2 regions of the Lapidilactobacillus salsurivasis genome follow, and region 1 is predicted to be linked to the other one. Evidence: riboswitches for the same ligand, from Rfam matches in the RefSeq annotation. Region 1 holds a riboswitch; the other holds the start of a gene.

The links. Region 1 has a riboswitch for fluoride ahead of ACYVSB_RS09110 (MutS-related protein). Riboswitches for the same ligand answer to the same signal wherever they lie in the genome.
Region 2: another riboswitch for fluoride. It lies ahead of eno (phosphopyruvate hydratase); the one in region 1 lies ahead of ACYVSB_RS09110 (MutS-related protein).

What each region holds. Positions count from the first base shown of each region.
Region 1 covers NZ_BAAABI010000007.1:159-10,059, forward strand. Annotated here, with positions in the region: gene ACYVSB_RS09110 (MutS-related protein) at 1-1,559, opposite strand, end outside; fluoride riboswitch at 1,654-1,719, opposite strand; gene ACYVSB_RS09115 (histidine phosphatase family protein) at 1,791-2,366, opposite strand; gene ACYVSB_RS09120 (helix-turn-helix transcriptional regulator) at 2,714-3,703, shown strand; gene ACYVSB_RS09125 (SpaA isopeptide-forming pilin-related protein) at 3,834-5,486, opposite strand; gene ACYVSB_RS09130 (tetratricopeptide repeat protein) at 5,871-7,103, opposite strand; gene ACYVSB_RS09135 (excinuclease ABC subunit UvrA) at 7,551-9,901, opposite strand, start outside.
Region 2 covers NZ_BAAABI010000015.1:9,840-19,740, forward strand. Annotated here, with positions in the region: gene ACYVSB_RS12220 (carboxymuconolactone decarboxylase family protein) at 1-52, opposite strand, end outside; gene ACYVSB_RS12225 (hypothetical protein) at 49-453, opposite strand; gene ACYVSB_RS12230 (cupin domain-containing protein) at 893-1,306, opposite strand; gene ACYVSB_RS12235 (flavodoxin) at 1,529-2,089, opposite strand; gene ACYVSB_RS12240 (LysR family transcriptional regulator) at 2,308-3,204, opposite strand; gene ACYVSB_RS12245 (hypothetical protein) at 3,236-3,655, opposite strand; gene ACYVSB_RS12250 (hypothetical protein) at 3,892-4,281, opposite strand; tRNA gene ACYVSB_RS12255 (tRNA-Thr) at 4,499-4,571, shown strand; gene ACYVSB_RS12260 (kinase) at 4,920-5,426, shown strand; gene ACYVSB_RS12265 (GNAT family N-acetyltransferase) at 5,401-5,928, opposite strand; fluoride riboswitch at 6,199-6,258, shown strand; gene eno (phosphopyruvate hydratase) at 6,378-7,649, shown strand; gene ACYVSB_RS12275 (hypothetical protein) at 7,669-7,998, opposite strand; gene ACYVSB_RS12280 (hypothetical protein) at 8,239-8,403, shown strand; gene ACYVSB_RS12285 (hypothetical protein) at 8,828-9,187, shown strand; gene ACYVSB_RS12290 (C1 family peptidase) at 9,088-9,901, opposite strand, start outside.

The DNA of each region.
Region 1 (9,901 bases):
TCACGGGTGGTTGACTGCGATAATCTCCCTTCCAGATCCACTGCCCGTAGATGATAGGCCTGCAGCAGTGTCGTGGCGTAAGCCTGCCCATCCAAGGCTTGCGGCAGCACCTGATAAGTCCGCGTCGTTGTTCCTTGGGCGACCTGGCTCATCATCGGCACCACCCCGGCGTGATCACCCAGCGCCGTCAAGAAGGTAATGTAGATCCCGCTGGCTTGCCGCGCTTGCAACAGATCCAGCACCTTATCGGCCAAGCGTTGGCCATCCGCCGCGGTAGTCGAAGAGAACAACTCGTTCATGATCACGAAACTATCTGCGGTCGTTTCCGCAATGATTCCATGCATCCGCTCAACATCGGTGGCCAGTAAGCCACTGATTTTATCGGCTTGTTCTGCCCGCTCAAAATGGGTCAAAACAACTGGCTTCAGTTTCAAGCTTGCCGCCGTCCCCGGAATCGGCAGACCCAACGCCATCAGATAATAATCTTCGCCGACCATCCGCGCGTAAGTCGTCTTGCCCCCTTGATTAGGCCCCGAGATCACGAGAAAAGACTGATCCGCCGGCAAACGATAATCATTGGTCACCAACCGTTCCAAGTGTCCGAGATGTTGCAAATGAACCGCCAAGTCCCAGTCAAAGCTATCCCGGACCAGCTCTGTACCAGATGTGATGATCTGCGGTCGGCAAAAGTTTAAGCCTGCTTGGGTCAAGCGCTGAATCATTTTGGTCCAAACTAGATAAAATTGCAGTTCTTGCACTGCCTGCGCCAATCCCGGGACGAGATAGCCCTGATAGCGTTGCGCAAAGCTGGCCAACTCCTGAAATTCGCTTCGATATAAATGTTGCAGCCTCAATAAGATCGAGGATTGCAGATTGTCTAAATCGAAATCGGAGCCAGGCCGGTCTAATTTCGCGACGGGCCTGGCAATCGCAGTCGGGTCCGCGAACAACCCCTGAAAGCAAGCCGTAAAGGTTGCGACGAAGGTCGGTGCTGGTTCCGGTTGAGCTTTGATCAAGACGTGCCGGCCTTGAAATTCTGATCGATAACTAATTTTGGTCAAGGTTTGGCCCAGATGATCGATGGCAGCCTGTAGCGTCTGTGTGGCCGCCGCTGCTAAATAAGCTTGTAATTCTTGACGAAATGTCAGTAACCCGGCTGACTGGATCGGCAGCTGGGCCAACTGCGCAACGAAATCCCGCAGCGCTTGTTGCTCCGTTTGGACCAGCCGCAGAAATTGTTCTTGCTGATAGGGCTCCGGATCCAAGTGAGATAGTTTTTCGCGGCGGCGTGCCATCAGTTGCATTCGCCCGACAAACCGATCAACCGCTTGCAGTATTTCCGGCTGAGCCAAATCCTGGAAAATTTGCTGCCGCAGCTTGACCAGCGCCCCCGTAGTCAAGGGTTGATAACAATACGGCAATAGCGCCGGTTCATTGCCCCCACGATCGGCGCAAACAGCCGTGAACAATTGACCTAAATGTAGATCTTGCCAAATTGCCGCCTGCGGATTTCTGGCGGTTGGCGGTGTTGCTGTTGCAAAAAGTAAACTCGTAAACATTTGGCTCCCCCCGTTTTTTTACCTGTAACTAATGTGTCAACTTGGTCGGTTGCTCGGCTCGATCGAATAAAAAAACACCTACCATTCTCCAAAGAAAATGGTAGGTGTCATCAGGCCGTTGTGACCACTTAACGTAGCGAACACCATCGCTACTTTCAACTAACTGCAGTCTAACACGGCCAACCAGAGGTGCCAACTATGTTGCCTAGTAAGCCCGTTAGTCGCGGCACTTTAGTCCAGCGACGAGAAATCCGGATGGATCGTTGCCAACAATTCAAACTGCCCCGCGGTATAAGCGAGTTTGAAAATCGTACAATTCGTAATCCCATAATGCCCATCATGATCCAGTGCTCGCCGCAGGAAATTCGCGCAGGCGCCGCCATGAGAAACGACCAGCCCAGCGTGATCGATTGCTGGCATCAAGCTTAGGATCGTCGAATAGATTCGCTGCTCCACTTCGGTCTCAGTTTCACCGCCGAATTGATGGAAGAAATCACCATAAGGTAGCGCAGGATTCAGACTCTCATCCTGCCCTTCATAAACGCCAAAGCCCCATTCGCGCAGCCCTTTGACCCGCTGATAGGGCAACTTACCCTGAGTAACTAATTCCAAAGTATCGCTGGCCCGCTCCGCTGTTGAGGAATAAGCGTGATCGAACACCACGCCAGCATCTTGCAAATATTGACCGGCAATCTTGGCTTGAGCCACGCCCCGCGCAGTCAAAGGCGAATCACTCCAGCCTTGAATTTTGTGCTGCACGTTGAAAAGTGTCTCACCATGTCGCATTAAATACAGATATTTTGTCATTTCCACTTCACCCATTCGCTTTCTAAGTTAATTCTAACATATTAATTAGCACTTGCACGACGAAAAAAGAGTGCGGAACACAACGGGTTGACTTTGAGCATTAACCTAGCCAGGATTTTGGAGGCACACTATGTCTCCAGAAGCCTGGCATAGTTAAGCGCAGAGGTCAGTTGTGTGCAGCTCGTTTCCGTTCCCCCTCTAACCAATTCCTGCCCGGTCGTTCACTTAAGTACATAGTACGTCCAAATAATACCAATTTAATCTTTTTATCCAGAAAAACCAATTAAATGCTTGCCCTGAACATTTGAACAAGTTACACTTTAGTCAAGCAAAGGTGGCGTGAAAGAATGAATTCTGGTTATCGGCAAGCATACATCTTGATTCATCTTCTGCGGGGCGAGCATTTGACCAAACTCGCCTTAGCAGACCATTTTCATGTCACGACTCGTTCGATTCAACGTGATGTCAGTCAACTCAACGACCTCTTCACTGATGAATATTATCACCAGCGCATCGCTTATGATGCCAAGAAACATGGCTATTACTTAGTTTCCAACAAAACTGCCTTAGATCAACGTCAGATTCTGCTGCTGATCAAGATCCTTTTGGCTAGTCGCGCTTTGGATGAGCCTGAACTCAAGCAAATCATTCAGGGACTACAAGCAATCATGGGGCCTGATCAAGCTCGAAAACTTGACCCGATCATTCATAACGAAATCGTTAACTACCAACCACTAAAACATCATCGCAAACTGATCAATAGTATCTGGGATTTCAGCAACTTTATTCTCCACCAGCAAACCATCCAAATTTCCTATGAAACTAGGCATCAAAAGCAGTCCCTGTATACGATCAAGCCAGAAGCAATCTTCTTCTCTGAATTTTACTTCTATATCATTTCTTACGACTTCAAATCAAAGCAGGAACGTTTCTTTCGCTCCGATCGAATCGCCAACTACGAAGTGGTCCCGGCCCTCGAAAAGAAGCCGCCAGTCAACCGTTTTTTGGAGGGGGAATTGCGGAAACATATCCAATTTATGTACACCGGGCCTTTAGAGGAGATCACTTTTGAATTCTGGGGGATCGAGGAAGCGGTTTTAGATCGGCTCCCGACTGCGGAAGTGATTGCTCGCCATCCCGAACGCCATAGTGTGACTATTCGCGCTAAAGTAATGGGCAACGGTGTCCGCATGTGGCTACTCAGTCAAGGCAATATGCTTAAGGTCCTTGCGCCACCGAGCCTCGTGGCAGAAATGAAACCGATTTCCCAAGAAATGGTCGATCTCTATGGTGGCAAGTTGGGGGATGACGCCGAGCAACCCCATTTCAAAATTTAGTCACTCCTGATGGCCCATAAAAAAATACCGTAGAATCTCGAATCGATTCTACGGTATTTTTGTGGTTCCCTTGATGCAGACAGATATGCGGGCACTCAACGGGTATCACGAGTCTATTCGCTTGGTCAATTCAGGCTTCAACTTTTCGAATGAAGACCTCACCAGCCAAAGTTATCAGTGCGAGCAGACCGATCAAGGCGGTCAACGAATCGTCCTTTTGCTCGCCAGCTTGCGGCAATTTACCAAGTGCTTGTGGACGTGTTGGCGTGATTACGCCGTTATCATGCGGCTTCCCCGACGGCTGTGGTTGACTTGGTCTGGTTGGCAAGCCCGGTGTAACTGGGGCTACAGGCTTTATCGGCCGTTCTGGTACCGTCGGTTTGCCTGGTTTGCCTGGTTTTTCTGGCTTTGTTGGGTTCGTTGGATTCGTCGGATTTGTTGGATTCGTCGGGTTCGTCGGGTTCGTTGGCTTTTCCGGATTCGTTGGATTCGTTGGATTCGTTGGATTTGTCGGGTTCGTCGGATTCGTTGGATTCGTTGGATTTGTCGGGTTCGTCGGATTTGTTGGTTTTGCCGGATAGTCGCGATCGACGACTTCAACATGGCTGTAACCACCATTTTCCAAAGTGATCTGGAATGGCACTGGCTCTGGATGTAGTTGGAACCCTACCGGCGCTTGTGTCTCAACAAATTCATAGTTGCCAAAATCCAGTCCATCTACATAGATTTGGCCTTGATCATCGGTAGTCAGCCCAGTTTTGATCACGGTTCCTTCTTTACGCAGCTCATAGATAGCACCGGCCAGCAGATTTTGTGACTGGCTAGCATACTTGGTCAGCTTGGCGGACCCTTTGTACCCAGTGCCCGTGCCAGTCCCACCCCAGGCAATATTACCAGAGGAGCTGGTCTCGTGATGGGCCAGATCAGTTACATTAACGCTAGCATTATCAGTCCAATGATTACCAGCGCTCAAATTTAGATCAGTGATTTTCGTCCGATAGACAATACTGATTTCTTGGTCAATATCGCCCAAGTCGATAAAAATTTGATTACCATTGGTGCTGACCTTGACTGGCGCTGGCGTTTTGTCGACCCCATCGACTCGCTGTGTCGCCACTAACGAATCAGGAATGAAAGTCTGCCCTGGTCCCAGGGTGTCGGTAATTAAAACTTGGCTCAACTTTTCTGAGCTGGGATTGATCGCAATATTCCAGTAGAGTTCATCTGGTGTCCCATCAGGACTAGTCGCGGCCTGATTAATCCAACCATACTTGTTGATGAACCAATCGCTGTTGGACGCTTGGGTTTCTTTCGTCCCAGCAACGGTAAATTGAAGGGTACCGTTGCGACCGTAAATGGTGTTCTCCAAGGCTTCGGAGAAGGTGATCGTCCCAACCCCTTGACCTTTCTTAATGTTGGCCGTGCCCACAACGGTTCCATCCTTTTCCGTCAAGTTAACCGTTATGTCATCAACGGCCAGTACATTATCTGGCAATTCAAAATTGGCGGTATCTCCGGCCTTGATTGGCTGCCCATCTGGATACTTCCAATTGTAAGTAATCTTGTAATGGCTGAAGCGGTCCAATTCCTGCTCATTGGTGACATCATTACCATCACGATCCGTGATCGTCGCACTCCCTGAGTCCAACCCAGCAACGTTCAGCACCGCTGCCTGGATTCGATTGGCTGCCACGCGACTGGCCCCACAAACCAATAACACTAGCGTCATGACCAGCCATGGAATCGACCGTCCTGTGAGCCACTTCTTTACAATTTTCCTCATCGTTGCTCCCCCTAACTAAGTCGTCGCGATTTTCCTCTGGGTCATTCTTCCACGATGAAAGATTGATCTCTTAATTTCGGCTAAACAATACCACCAGCCGCGGCGGAGATAAAGCAGAAATACCCGGAACTCGTGAAAAACTGGACTAGTCAAGATTGTCGACAAAGTCCGGTCAGACAAGCAGTTTAAATCAGACATCTCCAACAGGTTCACCGAACTTTGCTCATTATGATATTTCTAAAAAAGGCCATTAAAAAACAGTAATAACCAACTTGGTTACTACTGTTAACGATCAGCATTCTATGCTAGTTTCAGTTCAATTCAAGCGCTACTCAATTCCGATTGCCTCACCGACCAAATAGTCGGGCTAGACCCACGCTTAACCTATTTCCAAACACCCAGCACCCGCAAGTTACCGGCGCTATCTTGCCAATTGATCTGACCGCTAGCGGTGAAATCAATGGTATAGGTGTAGTTGGCTTCGCCGATGCCAGCAAAATGAACCGTGACCGTCCCGGTTTCTTCATTGACCGTGGTCGTCCTCGGTTCGCAATCCTGTTGGGCCAAAGTATCGGCCTGATTCCAATATTTCTGCGCCAACTGTTGCGCTGCCGCGGTGGTCAACTGAGTCCCGGTATTCTGGTGTTGTTGGCGTTCAAGTACCAATTGTGGATAACTCGCTTCCAGAATCGTCGCCGCGATTCGGGCATCGCCAGTTTGGGACTGTGCTTGAACAAAAGCCGCGGTAATGATCTGATCGGGGATCGCCGCGACCGTGGACACTTGATAGCCCATCAGGCGCACCAACATTTGCCGATAGTAAGTTGCGGTTGGTTGCGGCGTGTCCGCAGTTGACGAATCGTCAGACTCAGGCGGATCCGTCGGTAATGCCGTAGTACTATCGCTAGATTCCACATTGGTGTCCGCGCCGCTCTCGGCGTCAGCGGTTGCTTCCTGATCATCGCCGGCCGCGGACTGATTCGTCTGCGGCGCCTGCTGATCCGCTTGCTTCTCAGCGCTGACCACCGTTCCTGCTGGATTTTGCGCTAACAGTTTCTGCAAAACCAAGCGACCTAAGTCACTGTATTGCGTGTGCAACTGCGCCAGGTAAGGTTTATTGCGCCAATCGATCGTATCCATTTGCGTCAACAATAAATTGGCCTGTTGATAATCGCCGTCATCGTAAGACTTCTGTACTTGGGCGACTTGATTGGTTACCGTGCCCGTTTCCCGCTCCGCCGCCTGGACAGCTTGCCGCAATTCAGCGAACGCAGTTTTCAATGATGTGTCCAGATCTTGCTCGTTGCCCAACTGGGCCAATTTGGCGGCGGCCTGTTTAAGGTCACCGCGATTGAACGCCTTTTGCGCCGCCAAATAATCATTGGTTTGCGTTAACAATCGTTGCGCTTGTTGATCCCGCGGCACTTCCTTCAAGGCATCCTCGAAATGATCCTGCGCCTGGGCAATCTTATTGGCCGCTAAGGCAGCTGCCCCTTGATCTAAAGACTGTTGGTACAATGTCGTTTTAGTCTGCTGGCGGCAGGCGGACAGGCCCACAAATGCGATTAACAGCAGACTGATGCTTGCATATCGGTGTAACCATCGGTGCCTGTTCATTGCCCTCACTACTCCTTGAATTCATTCGAAAAAGATCGTGACTTCACATAATTTTAGTATACCGCGAAAACGCTCTTTTGTGCAGTCACATTTCATTAATTAACCAAGCCTTAAGAATTGACAGCCAGATAAAGCTGGTCCATGTAACAACTGGCTTTAGTATACCACGTTCTTCAATTGTTTTGTATGCTTTTCATTAATTTTAATTGCAGCAATTGCTTTTAGTGTTATTAACAAAAGTCAACTGCTGAGTCTGATCACCTGATACCCAAAAAGTACTCCCTAAAAATTAATTTCAGACGAGAATCGGCATCATTGGGTCATGCCTGACCGAGTCAAACCATTGGCGGTGGGGTCTAGCCGATTCAAGCAAAAAAGCGAACTCAGGTTAATTGAGTTCGCCGTTGCCAGGTTAATTACAGCAGAAAAGATAACTAGTGTGTCCGCTTATGACTTCGGCACCTTGACGCTAAACTTCTGCCAATGCTGACTTAAATATTGAAGCGTCAAGCTCGTCGGTTCCTGTACCAATTCCACCGGCCGACCAGACGCCATCACCCGGCCACCCTGCTCGCCGCCTTTTGGCCCAAGATCGATCAAGTAATCAGCGTTAGCCATAAGGTCCAAGTCATGAGTGATGATCACGATCGTTGCTCCCTTGGCTTTCAACTGATTGAGCACCCCTAAGAGCACCTGAACGTCCAAAGGATGCAGACCCACCGAAGGCTCATCAAAAACAAAAACAGTATCTGGTTGCTTTTGATTCAAGTGGTTGACCAGCTTTAAACGTTGGGCTTCACCACCTGATAAGCTAGGTGTGCTCTCACCTAAGTGCAGATAATCCAAGCCGATCTCCTGTAATAAGACCAATTGGCGGTGGATCTTTGGCACCTTGGCAAAAACCGGCAACGCTTCTTTGACAGACAACGCCAATAGATCCACGATCGAGTAGCCCTGCCACTTGATCTGTTGGACAGCTTGGTTGAAGCGCGCCCCTTGACAGGTGGGGCAAACCTCATCCATATCCGGCAAATATTGAATGTCCAACGTGATCGTCCCTTGACCCCCACAATCGGGACAAGCGCCTTGCTTGTTGTTGTAAGAGAAATAAGCGATGCCATAATGTTTGGCTTTAGCTGCCGGTTGACTGGCAAAAAGCCGGCGCAAATTATCCATGATTGTCGTGTAAGTCGCCAACGTCGAGCGGGTATTTTTGCCAATGGGCGTCGCGTCAACACTGACCACATGCCGCAGATCAGTCGTCAAGTCGGTCACTTGTTGCGGCAGTCGTTGCTTGGCTGCCCGCGCCTTGATCGCCGGTAATAAGCTGTTCAAAATCAAGCTGGTTTTCCCCGCGCCGGAAAAACCGGTGACCGCGGTGATTTGATGATCCGGCAAGGCCACACTAATATCATGGAGATTGAAATAATCACCGATCTTCAGTTGGGTCCACTGGGGCTTGGCCACGACCGGCGCGACCTTGGCGTGGAAAATATTGGCTTGACCCGCGATAAAGGGCCCGATCAACGACTGCGGATCCTTCGTCAAGGCTTCCGGCGTCCCTTGGGCGATGATCTCGCCACCGGCATCACCTGACCCCGGACCGATCTCAACGACCCAATCCGCCGCGGCCACAATGTCAACTTCATGATCCACCACGACCAGCGAATTGCCCTGCGCGATCAATTGCCGGAAAATCTGCAAAAGGCCTTGGATATTGTCGGGATGCAACCCGATCGAAGGCTCATCCAAGACATAAAGGACTCCCGTTGTCTCAGTCCGCAAGGTTTTCGCCAACTGGATCCGCTGCAATTCACCGGTCGATAACGTGTTGCCACTTCGAGACAGCGTTAGATAGTCCAAGCCCAATTCCAGTAGCGGCCGCACATTATCGCTCAAATCTTTGAACAAGATCGCCGCCAAATTTGTCATGTTGGCTGGTAATGCCTGTTTGGTCGTTGTTTCCCATTGTTGTAGCGCGCCTAAAGTCAAATCCGCGACTTCCGCGATATTCAACCCGCCGACCAATTGATTCAGCAATTCCGGATTCAACCGCGAGCCATGACAGGTGGGACAAGTTTCAAAGTGGAAAAACTGGTTGACTTGGGCGATCGCCCGCTCACTTTTGACAGTTTTCAGAGAGTCGTAAACCGCATCATAAGCGTTCTCATATAAGGTCTTGTCCGTGTGAAAGACCCGGCCGGTGCTGGTGTGAAAATCAACCGCGTACTGTTTCTTCTCACCATGCAAGATAATTTGTTGCTCGGCCGCGGTCAGCTCGCGGTAAGGGACATCGGTGCGTACCCCGATCGTCGCCGCGACGGTCGGCATGAAGTTGCGTCCTGGTAAATGCCAAGACGCGACTACGCCCTGATCTAAAGTCAGCGAGTCATCACCGATCAACTTGCTCTCATCTAATGTCCGGATCTTGCCCGTGCCTTGACACTCAGGACAAGCCCCACCGGAATTGAAGGCGAAATCTTCGGCGCCTTTGGCCATGAAGCTCACGCCACACGTCGGGCAGGTCAGGACCCCCATTTTGTCCCCCGCCAGATCCATCACCTGAGCGATCTTCAAACTGGGCGCGAGCCGATGCCCATTGGGACACACCACCGAACCCAACCGGGAGAAAATCAAACGAACCGTGTTGAACGTTTCACTCATTGAGCCAACGGTGGAGCGCTCTGAGGGTACCGTCGGCCGCTGGCGTAAGGCGATCGCCGAAGGAATATGGCGCACTTCTTGGACCTGCGACCGTTTATTCTGGCTGATCCGCCGCCGTGTATAAGTCGAGAGCG
Region 2 (9,901 bases), on a different contig from region 1:
TAGGGGCAAAATCACCTAGGATATCGCGACCTGCTGTTTGTTTCTTACTCATTGTTTTTCCTCCTTGATTATTGGTGACTCGATAAATTGATTAATGTGGCTGTGGCTGGTTAAAAGTATGATGGCCGCAGCTTGCGCTGCGAAATTCGGGGTGAGCTCGCTGTGGGCGCTGTTTTGAGCCAATCCGCAAAGTGCGCGGCTTGTCTCAAAATCAGGCCTTGTCCTAAGCGGCAGAGCCGCCAAGGACAATTTCACGGCGATCTCACCCCGAATTTCTCCGCTCCAGCCGCTCAACGTTTTAACAGGCGTTTGAGCACACACGCCAACCGGCAAGCTATTGCCAATTGATGGGGAGCCACGCAATTGACGACCGTGGTTAGTGGTCACCAGCTTTGAATTGGTGACACCAGTGCAGTCTGTCTGATGAACTAGGACAAAATTTTTCTGAATCAACTGAATCGGTCGTTCTTCACCCAAGAATTGTTCAGGAAACAAGTAGAGATGTTCAGCCTACACGAATTACACCGGTCTCCTACTCCAAATCCGTTGGCATAGCCGTACCACCTCAAAAGTGGGCGATTGATTTGACCTCTACCTTGCAAAACCACTTCGTCGAATATCCAGCTTTGATAGCAGATCGGCTCGATGCTGCCTAGCAACCGCCTCAGGACGTGTGGCTCAGCGGTGAGATTATTCTTAGCGATTTATCGCTTAGAATAAGGCTCGATTTGAAGACAATTCCCGCTTTTGGAATTGGCTTCAAACGATGCCCACCGCGTTCCAGCCACGACAAACGTCCTGAGGCGGTTGCGTCACCACTAAGCCCAGCACCCCTGCCATCAAGCGCAAGATCATGAAGAGAAACTAGCTATTCCAAACCAATGCCACACTCCTAGTCAGGCAATGCGTCATACTCCGCATCAGAAACGGCTTCCAACCATTCCGGCGTGCCAGTGGTGATCGCCACATGCGCGAACCAGCTGTCCTTAGTCGCGCCATGCCAGTGCTTGACGCCATCATGAGTGACGACCACATCGCCGGGATGCAAACGCCGCGCGGGCTGACCCGCTTCTTGATACCAGCCTTCGCCACCGGTCACCAGAAGGATCTGATAACCATGATGATGAATGTGCCAGTGATTCCGGCAGCCGGGCTCAAAGGTCACGTTGCCGACGCCAACATTGATGGCGGGATCCGCGACCAGACTGGCTAAATAGCTTTGACCGGTAAAATATTGAGCGTAAGCGTCATTTTTGGCGCCGCGGGGGAAAATCGTACCGTTTTGAACTGCTTCGTTTTTTACCATAATAAAACCTCCAAAATTTCACTGCAATGATTGCCAATTGGACTGATTGCTAGTTGTTGCGCTGGTTGTGCCGCTGGCTGGATTGCAACCTGGATTACCACCTGGATTGACCCGGATTTGCCTGATGGCTCATTGGCCGGCTTTTTTAGTTGCAGCGCCTGTGGTAGCGCTAGTCGCTCTCCTGATTGGCGCGACTCTCGACCGACTGGCACCGAACCGCTTTTAGCGAAGGCGGTCAGGGGTGGGCGCGCGCCATGACCAGCTGGGATCGTCATAGTTGGCGGCCAGCCAGTTGGTCAGCGGCAGATCGGCTTGGGCCGCGCGACTGCCGCGAACGATTAGTGCTGGATGGAGCTGGGCGCCGGCGCAGAGTTGCGTCAACTGCCGCGCGGTGTCGCCACCGCCGCTGCCTTCATGGGTGCAAAAAGGATAAATCAGCTGACCGGCCCAATCATGGCTGCGCAGATAATCACTGACGATCACTGGCAAGGTCCCCCACCAAATGGGGAAACCGAGAAATATCGGTTGAGCTGGGCGCGGTTCTTGGGCCAAGGGCTGCCAAGCGACCGCGGTCGACTGCGTCAATTCAGTTTTGCTACGCGTCACGGTTTCTTGGTACACCAGCGGGTACGGCGTCACCGGCAACAACGCCTGCAAGGTCCCGCCAACTTTTTGACCAAGCATTTTTGCCAAAACCGCGGTGTTGCCCACGGTCAGCGGACGAACTTTCCCGGCCACGAAATTCTCGCCCGGATGAGAAAAATATAAAATCAATGGCGCCATGGGCCACCTCCTTGACCGGGGACCTTTGACTATTAGCAGAGTGAGAGCCGACCTGGTCAGCTTCTGAGCATTAGCCTAGCAACTATTTTGGAGGCTGGTTTGTGCCTCCGGAATAGTTGCGTAGCTAAGCGCAAGAAGCTAGGTCGGCGAACACGTTTCGAAAAAGGCCCGTCGTCGATGAGATCATCGTACAACGGGCCCGGTAAATTGACCAATGCTTATTTTTGAGTTGGGGATGCTTGGAAGGCATGCTGAAACCGGCGAATCAATTCGGCCACCACCGGCGTGTGCAGACGCTGTTTCCAAGCCAGCACGCAATGCGTTTTGACCGTGGGCGCCAAGGGAATGAAGCGCAGATCCGCGCCCAACCGATTGCTCACCGCGCCTTCGATGGTCACCGCCGCGCCCACCTCGTTGGCCACCAAGGAGAAAACATTGAAAATCAGATTATAAGTCCCCACCACATTCAACTGGTCAGCGGGCACTCCGGCGAAATCACTGAGCAACTGCTGCACCGGCGCGCGACTGGAACAAAGTAGCGGTGTGCCCAGCAGATCGTCCGGCCGGATCTCCGCTTGTTGCGCCAGAAAATTATGCTTTGAAACCAACAAGCCCCAGCGCTCTTCTCGCGGTAAGGTCAGCGTGATGAAATTTTCCGTTGGCACTGGCTCCAGCAAAATAGCCAGATCCAGCAGCCCCTTCTCCAAACGATCGCTGATTTCATCACTGGTCGCTGACAGCAAGTCGAAATGGACCGCCGGATAATCATTGACCAATTCCTCAAGCATTAGCGCCAACGTGTCGGAATTGTCCGCTTCCACACAGCCGATGGTGAAGTGTCCGCTTAGCTGACGTTGGCGTTTTTGCGCCAAGGCCTGCTCTAATTGTTGGTCGAGCTGTAAGATTTCGGCGGCCCGTTCTTTCAAAAATAAACCTTCTTGGGTCAGGGTCAAGCGATGATGTTGGCGGTCAAAGAGCGGCGCGCCGACTTCTTCCTCCAGCTCGTGGATTTGGCGGCTCAACGTTGGTTGGGTGATATGTAGCGCTTGCGCTGCCTGGGTGATGTTTTGTTCTGTTGCCACTGTCCAAAAATAGCGCAATAATCTGATTTCCATCGCGGTCCCCACTCTCACTGAATTTCTCTCTTCAGTATACACCGTCCCGGCTTCTCACGGGAAAACTATCTGCGGCAGTAGGTTGAAAAAGTAGGTTGGCCGCAGCTTGCGCTGCGAAATTCGGGGTGAGCTCGCTGTGGGCGCTGTTTTGAGCCAATCCGCAAAGTGCGCGGCTTGTCTCAAAATCAGGCCTTGTCCTAAGCGGCAAAGCCGCCAAGGACAATTTCACGGCGATCTCACCCCGAATTTCTCCGCTCCAGCCGCTCAACGTTATAGCAGCCGTTTGAGCACTCACGTCGGCCAGCAAGCTATGGTAAATTGATGGGGAACCACGCAGTTGATGACCGTTGTTAGTGGTCACCAGCTTTAAATTGGTGACACCAGTGAAGTCTGTCTGATGAACTGAGGCAAGTTCTTGATGAACCAGCTGGATCGGTCGGTTTCCAACCAAAATCCGTTTAAATAAGTTAGATAAAGTTGGCGCCACTATCCGAAATGTACCGACCTATGCCCCCGAATCTGTTGACATTGCAGTACCACCAAAACAGTTGGCGATTGTTTTGACCTCTAGCTTGCAAAACCACTTCGTCAAATCCTTCGCCTCGATTACAGATAGGCTCAATTCTGCCTAGCAACCGCCTCAGGACGTGTGGCTCAGCGGTGAGATTATTCTTAGCGATTTATCGCTTAGAATAAGGCTCGATTTGAAGACAAGCCGCGCACTTTGCGGATTGGCTTCAAACGACGCCCACCGCGTTCCAGCCACGACAAACGTCCTGAGGCGGTTGCGTCCACATCCAGACCCCGCACACCTGCAATCAAGCGCAGGTTCAAGAACCAATCCCAGATTTCTGGAATCCGTTGGCATTGCTGTACCACCAGAAAAGGGCGATTGTTTTGACCTCTAGCTTGCAAAACCACTTCGTCAAATCCTTCGTATCGATTGCAGATAGGCTCAATTCTGCCTAGCAACCGGCTGGGACTGCGCGGCTCAGTGGTGAAATTGTCCTTGGCGGCTTTGCCGCTTAGGACAAGGCTCGATTTGAAGACAATTCCCGCTTTTGGAATTGGCTTCAAACGACGCCCACCACGTTCCAGTCCGCATCAGCAGTCCCAGCCGGTTGCGCTCACGCGCAACACCCACCGCACCTGCCATCAAGCGAACAGCCAAAAACCAGCGACTGGTTTTTTCAAAATAGCCCAGGGTTCGAAGATAGCCATAAATTACTTTCAAAAGTTGTTGACAACACTGCGATTTCTCGGTATGATTTTAATTGTGTTAAATTAAGAGACTGCCGCTTTAGCTCAGCAGGTAGAGCACCACCATGGTAAGGTGGGGGTCGCCGGTTCGAATCCGGCAAGCGGCTTTCCAGAGGCTTTATATTATTAAATTAACGCCCCTAAATGTTGGTAAAACAGCATTTAGGGGTTTTTCTTTGCGTGCGGTTGCTTCGAATCGAAAGTTCGTGTGCACATCTTATGCACATTTGGTCAGACTTATGGGCAGGCATTTTTTCGGTAGCAATGATTTTAACCATGGGACTGAATTTCCGAATGGCGCTTATTCGCACAGAGCATCCGAATAAGCGCCATTCGGAGTCAGAAGATTTCTCGCGTTCGCGTGTGCGGGTCGGCCGCCAGCGTGCTGGTAAAAATGTGCTATAATAAAATTATTTTTATGAGGGCTTTGGGCGGGAACCATGGTGGTGGAGGCAATGGCGATGGGCGCGCAATTGATTATTATTCGAGGAAATTCGGCCAGTGGGAAGACGACGACGGCGCAGCAATTGCAGCTGGCCTTGCAACCGGCGGCGACGTTGTTGATCCCGCAAGATGTGGTGCGCCGCGATATGCTGCACGCGCCGGACAAATCCGGCAACTTGGCGCTGGCGTTGATTCGGGACTTGGCGGAATTTGGCCGTCAAAATTGTCGCTATGTTATTTTGGAAGGAATCTTGAAAAAATCGGTTTATGGGGAAATGTTGCAAGATATTAGCGCAACCTTTGCCACACCACCTTTGGTTTACTATTTCGACCTGTCTTTCGCCGAAACGGTGCGGCGTCATGCCACGCAGGCAAACGCCAGCTCTTTTGGCCGCGTGGAATTGACCCAGTGGTGGCAAGCCCACGATCAATTGGAGACGGAGCACGAACGGCTCTTTACCAGTGCGGAAACCCTGGCGCAACGAGTTCGACTCATTCTGGCTGATCTTGGGGTTTAGTCCCACTAGTGAAATGCCGCCCGAGAATATCTAAATCCCGCGATCGACCCGCCAGTAGCGCCACGCCAGGCAAATGGGCCCACGGTGTGAAGCCGTTTTTGCGAAAAAGGTGCTGACTGGCTTGGTTATGCCCGAAAACATAGGCCAGCAATGTGGTGACTTCCAGGCGCGGCAGCTGCGTCACAACAAAGTCCAGCGCCTGCTGCCCCACCCCCTGGCCTTGCGCTTGATCGGCCAAATAGAGACTGATTTCGGCAGTGCGCGCGTATGCCGCCCGCCCATAAAAATCCTCCAACCCGACCCAGCCGACCACTTGGCCCGCCGCGATCAGCAGCCAAAGTGGGCGCCGCCGCGGATCATGCGCCGCAAACCAAGCCTGGCGTTGCGCCACCGTCACCGGGGCCAAATCCGCGGTGGCTCGATGCCCGGGGATTGCTTGGTTATAAATGGCCACGATTTGCGGCAGATCCGCCGCCGTTGCCTGAACAAAAGTTATTTCCATTATCGGTCCTCACTATTTTCGTTTTTTCCTGGTCGGCGCGTTTGCATATTTTCATTTTATGCAAGCTTTTGCCGGCTTTTTTTGGATATTTTATGGGAACTAACGGTTTCTTGATCGTGGGCTTCACTTTGGTCGCAAGCCACACCGGCCGAAAACCGCCGCCACTGCCGATTTTCTCAGGAAATTGGGCAAATTGGTCAGCGGCGCCTTACTTTTTACTAGGGTGAGTCCCTTTGTTTTACAATTCGTGAAATTCGTGGTAATTTAAGAGCGAATGAACGGGATGGTGCTCCCGACAACCGCTGAAAAGCTGATGGCGCCTGCTTGAATGATACTGTTGCCACGGTGATCGTGGTCAATTCGTATGGTTTGAGCAGGCGTCTTTTTTATGCCATTTTTAGCACAAAGAGTCGGCGAACATGTCATTAAAAAAATAAGGGGGAACTAGCATGACAGTAGTAATTGAAAATGTTAAAGCACGGGAGATTTTTGATTCGCGGGGCAATCCGACCATCGAAGCCGATGTGATTCTGTCCGACGGCACGTTGGGGCGGGCCGAGGTGCCATCAGGCGCTTCCACCGGCGATCGCGAAGCCGTTGAATTGCGCGATGGCGGCACGCGGCTCATGGGCAAAGGCGTGCTCAAGGCAGTGGCCAACGTCAATGGCAAAATCAAGAAAGCACTGATTGGCCAAGATCCTTGCCAACAAGCGGAAATCGATAAAATCATGATCGACTTAGACGGCACCCCAAACAAGGCCCGCCTCGGCGCCAACGCGATTTTAGGCGTTTCCATGGCAACCGCTCGCGCAGCCGCCGCCAGCAAACATTTGCCATTGTATCGTTACTTGGGCGGCGTTGATTTGGAATTGCCACAACCATTCTTCAACGTCATCAACGGCGGCGTTCATGCCGACTCAGGCATCGCCGTGCAAGAATTCCTGATCACCCCGATCGAGCGCACCAGCTTCCGGGATGGCATGGAAAAAATCGCCAACATTTATCACACTTTGAAGAAAGTTTTGGCTAAGGAAGGCTATGAAACCGCGGTTGGTGACGAAGGTGGCTTCGCGCCGAAATTAAGCAGCACCGAGGAAGCCATCGAAATGCTGTATCGGGCCATCAAAGAAGCCGGCTACGAACCTGGTAGCGAAATCGGCATCGCCATTGACCCCGCCTCCAGCGAATTCTACTCCGACGAAACGCACAAATACAGTTTCGAAGGTAAGGAACTCGACTCCGACGAACTCCTAGTCTACTACCAAAAACTCGTCGCCGAATATCCTGCCTTGATCTCCATCGAAGACGGCTTCTCCGAACACGACTGGGACGGCTTCAAGAAGCAAACTGATGTTCAAGGCAAACAAATCCAGCTGATCGGCGACGACATTTTCGTCACCAATCCAAAGATATTCAAGGAAGGCATCGACAAAGGCGTGGCCAACTCGATCTTGATCAAGCTGAACCAAATCGGCACCGTCACCGAAACCATCGCCACCATGAAAATGGCCCGGGCAAATGGTTACACCACCATGATTTCTCACCGTTCTGGTGAAACCGGCGATACCTTTATCGCTGATTTCGCGGTCGCGATGAATGCCGGTCAGATCAAGACCGGTTCAATGGCACGGAGCGAACGGGTCGAGAAGTACAATCAGTTCCTGCGGATCGAAGAAGAACTAGGCGGCAATGTTGGTCTGGCGCACTTCCCGAAACGCTAACTTAATTCTGGCTCCAAAATTATAACCAATTTACAACCCAATGAAAAGGCCGCTGTTCGCCCAGCGGCCTTTTTGTGTGCTTGGTTGGCATTCGTTGCTGTTGTTCTTCGCTTCTATTGTTTGACTCTTCGCTGAATGCAGGTGTGGGTGGGTATTGCGCGTGAGCGCAACCGGCTGGGACTGCTGTTGCGGACTGGAACGTGGTGGGCGTCGTTTGAAGCCAATCCGCAAAGGCGCGGCTTGTCTTCAAATCGAGCCTTGTCCTAAGCGGCAAAGCCGCTAAGGACAATTTCACCACTGAGCCGCGCAGTCCCAGCCGGTTGCTAGGCAGAATTGAGCTTATCTGCAATCGAAGCTGAATATCTGACGAAGTGGTTTTGCAAGATAGAGGTCAAACAATTGCCCTCCTTTGGGGTGGTACGGCAATGCCAACTGATTCAGATTAGAAGGTCGGGACATTTTGTGTAGGCTGAACATCTTTACTTGTTTCCTGAACGATTCATGGTTGGAAATCGGCCGATTCAGTTGATTCGCTGAGAACTAGGTTGATCATCAAACCGACTGCGCTGGTGTCACCAATTTAAAGCTTGTGACCACTACCCACGGTCGTAAAGTGCGTGGTCCCCCATCAATTGACCATAGCTTGCCAGTCGGCGTGAGTGCTCAAACGGCTGTTAAAACGTTGAGCGGCTGGAGCGGAGCGTGGCGTTGGTGGTTCGCTTACTCGTCTGGCGGAAGGTCGGGCTGGGGGTGAGTCAGCCGCGATATTATTGTTGGCGATTTATCGCCTACAATAAGGCCGAGCTTGAAGATTTTCGGTGGGTTTCCGAAAAGCTTCAAGTCGTGCCCGCAGCGTTCCACCACCCCCAGCCCGACCTGGAGCCCCACCACATCTGCCCTCCACCAACGCCACGCGCAGCGCAAGCTGCGGGCAATCTACTTTTGGAGGTGGTACGGCAACACCAACGGATTTGGATTAGGTAGTCGGGACATTTTGCATGGACTGAACAGTCTCTACTTGTTTCCTTAATAATCCTCGGTGAAATCGACCGATCCAGCCGATTCATCCAGAACTTGCATTAGTTCATCAGACCGACTGCACTGGTGTCACCAATTTAAAGCTTGTAACCACTAACCACGGTCGTCAGTTACGTGGTTCCCCATCAATTGACAATAGCTTGCTCGTTGGCGTTAGTGCTCAAACGGCTGTTAGAACGTTGAGCGGCTGGAGCGGAGAAATTCGGGGTGAGATCGCCGTGAAATTGTCCTTGGCGGCTTTGCCGCTTAGGACAAGGCCTGATTTTGAGACAAGCCGCGCACTTTGCGGATTGGCTCAAAACAGCGCCCACAGCGAGCTCACCCCGAATTTCGCAGCGCAAGCTGCGGGCATCCTACTTTTGACCAACCAGCTTTTCACAACAGCCGCATCAAGGGCGGGTCAGGCCAAGCCATCCCAAGCAGGCAGGACGATCGGCTCGCCATCAGCTACCGCAAGCTCGGCAGCAGTCAAGTATTTACGCTGCACAACAACTTCATAGGTAAACTCGTCAAACCAGGCCGGACTCATCACAAAATAACCCTTGGCGCCAACCTCATCACCCCAGCTGTTCTCAACCTCCCACTGCGTCGCCTGATCAGCGACCAAATCGACCCCGGTCAAGGTCATCGCGTGCGTCACTTCGGCCTCACCGTAACGGAATCGATCCGCCTTATTCAAGCTCAGATCGACGCCAAATAGTTGATCGACTTGATGTAACTGCGGATCCAATAATCCTTCTTTACGCTCACTTTGCTTGCCCACATCATTGCCAAACCACACCGTTTCACCGTCGCGTAATTGCGCGATCGCCGCGCGGCGCAAACTTGCCATCGCCACATTGGTGAAAATGATCGGCAAGCCGCCGACCACATTTTCTTCGGCGGGCAGTCGGTACGCTCGATCCAACGGCTTATCCGGCGCGTTGGTCAGCACGACATAATTATCCAGGTCCATGGTGAAATAGTCGGTGAAGAAGGCTTGAGGCGTTAAGTCAGCTACTCGATGATATTTTTTATCATCGTCGCGATATTCTAGGTCGAAGGAAACTGGGGGTTCGCCGACCGCGACCGCCGTCATGCGATAAACCTCGCTCAACAAGGTTTGCCGCCGGGCATTGATCTCGCCCGCGGTCGCGCCGCCGTTCTTCAACTCGCGCAAAATCGCAGCATCGCGCCGCAACTTCAAATCCAAGGCCGCGCCGAAACCGGCAGTG